2 regions of the Blautia sp. MCC269 genome follow, and region 1 is predicted to be linked to the other one. Evidence: predicted binding sites of a transcription regulator. Region 1 holds the regulator's gene; the other holds the start of a gene.
The links. The regulator Rex, encoded in region 1, represses fermentation and respiration genes when NADH is low (regulators of the CRP and FNR family bind a similar motif). The targets are predictions, from matches to a motif close to ATTGTTAANTANTTAACAAT.

Region 1 (4,216 bases):
GGTTGCGGTCTGATTGATGAAATAACGGTCATGGGAGACATAAAGGACAGTACCGGTGTAACTTACCAGTGCTTCTTCAAGGATTTCCTTGGAAGCGATATCCAGATGGTTGGTAGGCTCATCCAGAATCAGGAAATTGGCTTCGGAGAGCATCAGCTTGGCAAGGGAAACACGGCCTCGTTCTCCACCGGAAAGTGCGGAGATTTCTTTAAATACATCGTCTCCGGTAAAAAGAAATGCTGCAAGCATATTTCGGATTTCGGTCTCTGTAAGAGTCGGATACGTATCGGAAATCTCCTGGAAAATAGTCTTATCCATATGAAGAACATGATGTTCCTGGTCATAATAACCGATCTGCACCTTGGAACCAAGAGAAAATTTTCCGGCATCTGCTTCGAGAAGACCATTGATAATTTTCAGCATGGTAGTTTTGCCGGTTCCGTTGTTTCCGATCAGTGCCACACGTTCGCCACGTTTGATATCAAAAGAAATATCGGAGAACAGAGTCTGTCCCGGAAATGCCTTGGAGAGTTCCTCCACATGCAGGACATCGTTTCCACTTAATACACGGGGTTCCAGGGAAATCCGCATACGATCCTGAATTTCCAGAGGTTTTTCGATACGCTGTACACGATCCAGCATCTTCTCACGGCTTTCGGCACGTTTGATAGATTTTTCTCTGTTAAAGGACTTCAGTTTGGCAATGACTGCTTCCTGATGTTTGATGTCTCTCTGCTGATTTAAGTATGCCTTGTACTGGGCATCGCGTAGCTGGGCTTTTTTAAGAGCATAAGCAGAGTAGTTTCCACTGTAGACACGGGTCTGTCCGGCCTCAATTTCCACTACCTTTGTGACAACTTTATCAAGGAAATAACGGTCATGGGAGACAATAAATACAGCTCCCGGATAATTCAGAAGGTAGGTTTCCAGCCATGAGATACTTTCCATATCCAGGTGGTTGGTAGGCTCATCCAGAAGCAGGATATCCGGTTTGGAGAGAAGCATCTTGCCAAGGGCAACACGGGTTTTCTGCCCTCCGGAAAGCGTCTCGATCTGTTTGTCAAAATCCTCTTCTGTAAAACCAAGACCCTTTAAAACACCGGTCAGTTCACTTTTGTAGGCATAACCGTTTTCCAGTTCAAACTGATGGGTAAGACGGGTGTAAGTCTCCATCAGACGGTTCAGGTCCTCGCCCTGTACATGGTTCATTTCCTGCTCCAGATTACGGATGCGGCGTTCCATATCAATGATGTGCTGCTTGGTAGTAAGAAGTTCTTCATAAATTGTATGGTGCCCGTGAATGTCCTGATACTGGGCCAGATAGCCGATATTTTTGTCACGTGCAAGAACAACATTGCCGGAGTCAGCGGAAATTTCCTGCATGATGATCCGAAGAAGGGTTGTTTTTCCTGCACCATTGCATCCGATAAGGGCCGCTTTTTCCCGGTCTTCAATGTGGAAGGATGCGTCATTTAAAATTACTTTTTCGCCAAAGGCTTTGCATATATTCTGACATGATAAAATCATAAAAACTGTCCTCCTGTATAAAGAATTGTCTCTGTCTGGTCATAAAACAGGGAAAATCCTCCACCTATTATAACGGAAACCGCCAGGATTTCAAAGAAAAAATCATTTTTTTAAAAAAATATGAAGAAATTTGTACAGAACTCACAACTTTAATTGACAGGAAAATGTCAATTCGGTATAATTAACCTAGTGTAAGGTAAGGAGGAGAACTATCGTGGAGACAAAACAAATCTCGAAAGCGGTGATTAAGCGTCTGCCACGCTATTACCGCTACTTAGGAGAGCTGATGGAAGACAATGTGGAGCGTATTTCTTCCAATGAATTAAGTAAGAAGATGCATACCACAGCTTCCCAGATTCGTCAGGATCTCAATAATTTCGGCGGTTTCGGGCAGCAGGGGTATGGCTATAATGTACATTATCTTTATACGGAAATTGGTAAAATTCTCGGATTGGACATCGTTCATCCGATGATCATTTTAGGTGCCGGTAATCTGGGACAGGCACTTGCCAATTATGTGGACTTTGAGAAACGTGGCTTCAAACTGGTGGGAATTTTTGATGTAAATCCTGTGCTTGAGGGTATTGCAGTCCGCGGACTTGAGATTCAGATGCTCAGTGAACTTCCGTTTTTCCTGAGAGAAAATAATGTAGAGATTGCAATTCTCACTCTTCCGAAGAACAAAGCCAAAGAAATGGCAGATATTCTGGTGGAGAACGGAATCAAAGCAATCTGGAATTTTGCACATCTTGATCTGGAGACACCGGATGATGTAATTGTGGAGAACGTGCATCTTTCCGAAAGTCTTATGACACTGTCTTATAATCTGAGTAAATACAGGCAGGAGCATGTGGAAAAGTAGAAAGTGTTAAGCTGCCGGAAACGGCAGCTTTCTCTATTAAGAGGGGAGGCAGGGCACAGCATGAAAAAAATTGTTACCTGCGAGGAGATGAAGAAGCTGGATGGTGCCACCATTCATCATATCGGAGTGGCATCAGAAGTTCTGATGGAGCGGGCAGCACTGAAAGTAGTAGAAGAAATAGAGAAATATCTCGAAAAAAATGAAAGAATACTGGTTGTATGCGGAAGCGGCAATAACGGAGGCGATGGTATTGCCGTTGCCAGACTGCTTTATCTGAAGGGAATCCGGGCAGAATTCTGCATGGTCGGAAACAAAGACAAAATGACCAGAGAAACGGTGCTTCAGTATAAAATTGCCACAGGATATCAGGTCCCGGAAGTGAATAACCCGGACTGGAGTGAATATACTACTATAGTAGATGCCGTGTTTGGCGTAGGCCTGGTGCGTCCGATCGAGGGACATTATGCGGAAGTTATTCATGAGATGAACAGTGCCCGGGCAAAAAAGATCGCTGTTGACATCCCATCAGGAGTAAACGGAGATACAGGCCTGGAAATGGGAATTGCCTTCAGCGCGGATCTGACTGTTACGTTTGGTTACCGGAAAAGAGGACTTTGCTTTTATCCGGGCAGATTGTATGCAGGAAAGATTGTTACCGCTGATATCGGAATCTATGAGCAGGAAGCTGTAAAGGCATCTGCATGTTGTCTGGAGCAGGAAGACCTGAAACTGTTTCCGGAGCGTGATCCCGGCGGAAATAAGGGAACTTTTGGAAAAATTCTATTTGTTGCCGGAAGCGAGGGAATGTGCGGGGCTGCTTATTTAAGCGCCAGTGCTGCTCTTCATGCCGGGGCGGGAATGGTAAAAATTCAGACAGTAGAAGAAAACAGGATTCCATTGCAGATTCTTCTTCCGGAGGCTATGGTATGCACCCGGTTTGATGAGGAATCCAACGAACAGCTTCTTTCCTGGTGTGATATCCTTGTGATTGGACCGGGACTGGGAACATCGGGGGCCAGCCGTGAGAGAGAACAGTGGTTTCTTACGGCAGCCGCCCGGGAGAAAAAGCCACTGATTCTGGATGCAGACGGACTGAATCTTCTGGCAATGCATCCTCAGTGGAAGGAATTCCTGGGTGAAAATGTTATTCTGACGCCGCATATCGGTGAGATGAGCAGACTTTGTGTAAGAACCATATCGGAAATCCAGGGAACAATTGCACAGACCGCAGTGGACTATGCGAAAGAAACCGGTACCGTATGTGTCCTGAAAGATGCCTGTACAGTAATTACAGATGGGAAAGGCGATCTGTATTTGAACCTTTCCGGTAATTCCGGTATGGCAACTGCCGGAAGCGGAGATGTGCTTTCCGGGCTTCTGGCAGGAGTATTATGTATGTATCTGAAAACGGAGGAACATCCCTCCATGGTTTTAAAGGCCGCGTTAGGTGTTTATCTTCACGGACTTTGCGGCGATCTTGCAGCCGCTGAAAAAGGAAAGCGCAGTATGCTGGCAGGCGATATCATTGAATATCTGCCCCAGGCTTTAGCGATAGGTGAAGAGGAGTCAAAATCATGAAAAAATACGAGAGAGTCAAGGCACTGGTATCTCTGGATGCCATTGCTCATAATTTTGAGGAAATGCACAGAAATGTGAAAGAAGGAACAAAAATCATTGCAGTGATCAAGGCGGATGGCTATGGCCATGGTGCGAGAGCAATTGCACATCTGATTCACGATTATGATTATATCTGGGGTTTTGCCACAGCAACGGCAGAAGAAGCGCTGGAACTGCGTCATGCAGGCGTTACCAAACCAATCCTGATTC
Region 2 (4,216 bases), on a different contig from region 1:
TCAAGATGTCCTTTTGTAGGTCCTGCAGCATTCATGATACGCTCCAGCTCCAGAGATGTGATCACATCCTTGCTCTGGCTGTATGCGTATTCATCATATTTGTCAAGCTTGATGGTATCAAATCCGGTTGCCACCACGATTGCTCCGTATTTCTGTGTTACGATCTCATCCTGCTGATCGTAATCAATGGCTCCTGCCTGACATACTTTGGAGCAGACACCACATTTGCCTGTCTTAAATTTCAGGCAATGCTCTCTGTCGATCACAGGAACATTTGGAATCGCCTGTGCAAACGGAGTATAAATAGCTGACCGGTTGTTCAACCCTCTGTTGAACTCATTTGGGATCTTTTTGGAAGGACATTTTTCCTGGCAGACTCCACAGCCTGTACATTTGTCCATGTTGACACTTCGCGCTTTTTTGCGGATATCAACAGTAAAATCTCCTACAAAACCTGCAACTTTTTCTACTTCACTGTATGTATAAATATTGATCTTTTCATGAGCTGCAGCCTCTACCATTTTCGGGGTAAGGATACATGCGGAACAGTCCAGAGTAGGGAAGGTTTTGTCAAGCTGTGACATTCTTCCGCCGATACTTGGCGTTTTTTCCACAATATCAACTTCATAGCCTGCATCGGCAATATCAAGAGCCGTCTGGATTCCGGCGATACCGCCTCCGATGATCAGGGCTCTCTTTGTAACCTGGCTTTCTCCCGGCTGAAGAGGAGCGTTTAAATTTACCTTTGCTACTGCTGCTCTTGCAAGGATCACTGCCTTCTCCGTAGCCTCCTGCATATCCTTGTGGATCCAGGAACAATGCTCACGAATGTTTGCGATCTCCACCATATATGGATTCAGGCCGGCCTTTTCCGCCGCTTTGCGGAATGTAGCCTCATGCATACGCGGAGAACAGGAACAGACAACCACTCCTGTGAGATTTTTTTCACGGATGGCTTCCTGGATCCTGGACTGTCCTGCTTCAGAACACATATACTGATAATCTTCTGCATGGACAACTCCTGGCTCTTTTGCAATGATCTCCACAACCTTTTTCACGTCTACCGTAGCGGCAATATTACTTCCGCAATGACAGACAAATACACCGATTCTCTGCACTTTCTCACCTCCTGTATCTTCTGAACGCACTTACAAGCAGCTGCTGAGGAAGCTCCGGATCAAGAAGCTCCGGAATTTCATTTGGTGAAAGATAGTCTCCGCCTTTTTCCCGGACAACCAGCTGTCTTGCCCCGTCAATGATCTTTCCGGGTTTTACGTCTCGCGGACAGCGCTCCACACAGGCAAAACAGGAAAGACATTTCCACAGGGATGCTGAATTTACAAGTGCTTCGATATTTTCATTGATCACGTAGGACACAAACTGATGAGGCTTGATATCCATCTCGTCAAAGGATGGGCAGGTAGCAGAGCATTTGCCACACTTCATACATTTCAGAGGATTGGTCCCGCTGATCTCCTTTATTTTTTCCGCAGCAGAATGGTTATCTCTCATTTTGCCACCTCCTCTTTGACGCCAAGGGCTTCTGCCAGAAGCTCTGTAAAATAGTAAACCGGCAGTCTGTTTCCGGCATTTTTATTCAGATTATATTTGCACAGTGGACAGGCAGTGATCAGCATATCTGCGCCAAATCCGGCTGCACTTTCTTCGATCTTTTCACACATATTCTGTGACATTTCTTTTTCTTTCAGGGATATATATCCTCCACAGCATTCATTTCTGTAAGGATAGATCACAGGCTCAGCGCCAAGGGCACGGATAAAATCCTCCATGATCCTTGGATTTTCCGGATCATCAAATGCCATGATCTTTCCAGGTCTCAGAAGCAGACATCCGTAATAGGCTCCGATCTTCTTTCCGGTAAAAGGATTTACTACTTTTTCTTTCAGTTTATCAAAACCGACTCTGTCCCGGAGAACCTCCAGATAATGGAGAACGGTTGTCTCTCCTTCATAGGGAGCTTCCAACTGCATATAATTGTTGGCTCTGGTCCGGATATCTTCCACATTTTTCATATCATCATTGACACGCTTGATCACATGATGACAGGCTGAACAGATCGTCACCAGATCCTGGCCTTTTTCTTTTGCCTGGTTTAACGCACGGACGGAAGAAAGCTTTGTTGCGATCTCGTCTGTGCCAAGCGGATAAACACCACCACAACACTGCCAGTCCTCGATCTCCTCAAGCTCAAACCCAAGGGCTGCGGCACTGGCTCTGGCATACTCATCCAGATCTTTGGCCTTTGTTCTCAGGGTGCAACCCGGATAATAACTGTACTTCATACTTTTCATTATCCTTTCTTAGTCTAAAATCTGACGGTTTAAATGCATCTTTTTTATCTAAATATTGTTTATTTTTTAACAATATATACATAAAAAAAGGAAACCTGACTAACACTTACTTGAGATTTTTTCTTAAAAGTGCTCAAATAAAAGAGGTAAAACACTCTTCCTCCGCAATTAAGAAGTGTATTAGCTCGATTTCTTAAACCATCATAACACGATATTCTTATTTCTACAAGTCATTTCCAGTAATTTCTTGTGTTTTTTTTAACACACTTTTAAAAATTCTTCTCATTACTGACACGGTGTTGTAATTTCCTGTGGCATAAAAAAGCTCCGGATTTCTCCGAAGCTTTTTTAATATAATCTCAGTCTATCTGACTCATCCGGCCAGATTACCCGGCTTTAGACCAGGTGACTGTTTTCTTTTTCAATCAGTAAATAATGATCGGGTATCCCGCATCAATCGTCTCATAGATCAGTGCCGCCTGATCCTTTGGCAGGTTGATACATCCGTGGCTTCCGTTGGTCTTATACCGGTTTCCCCCAAAAGAAGACTGCCAGGAAGCATCATGAAGGCCCTGTCCGTAGACAAAAGGCATCCAGTAATTGACCTTTACATCATATCCATATTCCGCGCTGGTCAGATTAAAAGGACTTGCCTTATAGGCAATGGGCCATGCACCACGGTATGTTTCCCGGCCCTTCACCGGTTTTCCGCTGACAATATCCGTTTCTGTCACAAGGTTTCCATCTTTATAAAGCCACAGATGCTGGGCATCCAGGCTGACTTCTATGTAGCTGCCTGCAAGATCGTCAGTTCCGTTTCTCTGATAACCGGTTTTGCTGTAAACGGGATCACGGGTAACTGCAGTACCACTTTTCAGATCTTCCACAAGCTGTGCGTACTCTCCGTCCTGGTCGATCCGGTATCCATACTCATTCCCCTCAATGGTCACGTCCGTTCCCGTTGAGGTATGGAAAGTACGGGGAACATAAATGGTATTGTATTTGTTGGCAAGATCGCTGATATAGGTTTTGATGGCATCTTCATCCAGAGTCAGGGTCTCACCTTCCACTTTCAGCCAGGAACTGATGGTGTCTGCATCCAGCACAACCGTTTCACTTCCAAATGTGTATGTAACTGTAGTACTCCGGTATTTTTTCAGCTGACTGTTCAGACTTGTAACTTTATTTTCCATATCTTCTGTTGCTGTCACTGCCGGGCTGATATATACATGTTTGTTCAACGGGATTGTGATTGTATCTCCAAGAAGAGCTGTATCAAATGCCGCATTCAGATTTGTGTCCACGGTGGTCTCCAGTTTATCCGGATCAATCTCCGTGCCCTGTACCTGTTTCACAAGGATGAATTCTTTTTTCTCCTCATTGTACTGAATGGATGCATCGGTGGAAGATTTTCTTTCTTCCGTTCCGAAATTGGAAAGATCCAGAGCCTGTTTTTCCTGCTCTTCATCTTCCTCGATCTGGCATTCCAGATTTACGTTTTCTTCCTTTGGAAAAATCTTCCGGTTCTCTTCTCTCTGTTTCTGAAGGTCTGTAAGCTTATTCAGAAGATCTTCCTCATTGAGGCTGTACCCCAGATCTTTGAGCGTCGTGCTGTAAACCTCCTTGTCATTTTCCTGAAAAGATACCGGCCGGTTTTCAAATTCCGCAGCAATTTTTTCTTCTGCCTGCTTTGCGTCCAGCCTGGAAACCTCCACTCCCCACACGGAAATTTTCCGGCCCAGTGTGTTGTGATCTGCCATGTATGTGTAGCCAAATAACCCGGCCACAGCCAGGATTGCTGCGGCAATACAGATCCCAAGTATGATCTTCAGTGTCTTTTTACTGATGGTTAATTTTTTCTCCATACCCTTATCCCTCGAGTCTTATGTATTATATGTTATGTT

Region 2: the regulator Rex is predicted to act here: its motif matches at 2,367-2,386, upstream of GPK88_RS09750 (CoB--CoM heterodisulfide reductase iron-sulfur subunit B family protein).

The regions. Positions count from the first base shown of each region.
Region 1 covers NZ_WQQE01000039.1:36,376-40,591, forward strand. Annotated here, with positions in the region: gene GPK88_RS12930 (ABC-F family ATP-binding cassette domain-containing protein) at 1-1,527, opposite strand, end outside; gene GPK88_RS12935 (redox-sensing transcriptional repressor Rex) at 1,742-2,389, shown strand; gene GPK88_RS12940 (NAD(P)H-hydrate dehydratase) at 2,450-3,967, shown strand; gene alr (alanine racemase) at 3,964-4,216, shown strand, end outside.
Region 2 covers NZ_WQQE01000026.1:39,878-44,093, forward strand. Annotated here, with positions in the region: gene GPK88_RS09740 (CoB--CoM heterodisulfide reductase iron-sulfur subunit A family protein) at 1-1,118, opposite strand, end outside; gene GPK88_RS09745 (4Fe-4S dicluster domain-containing protein) at 1,123-1,512, opposite strand; gene GPK88_RS09750 (CoB--CoM heterodisulfide reductase iron-sulfur subunit B family protein) at 1,509-2,303, opposite strand; gene GPK88_RS09755 (L,D-transpeptidase family protein) at 2,738-4,177, opposite strand.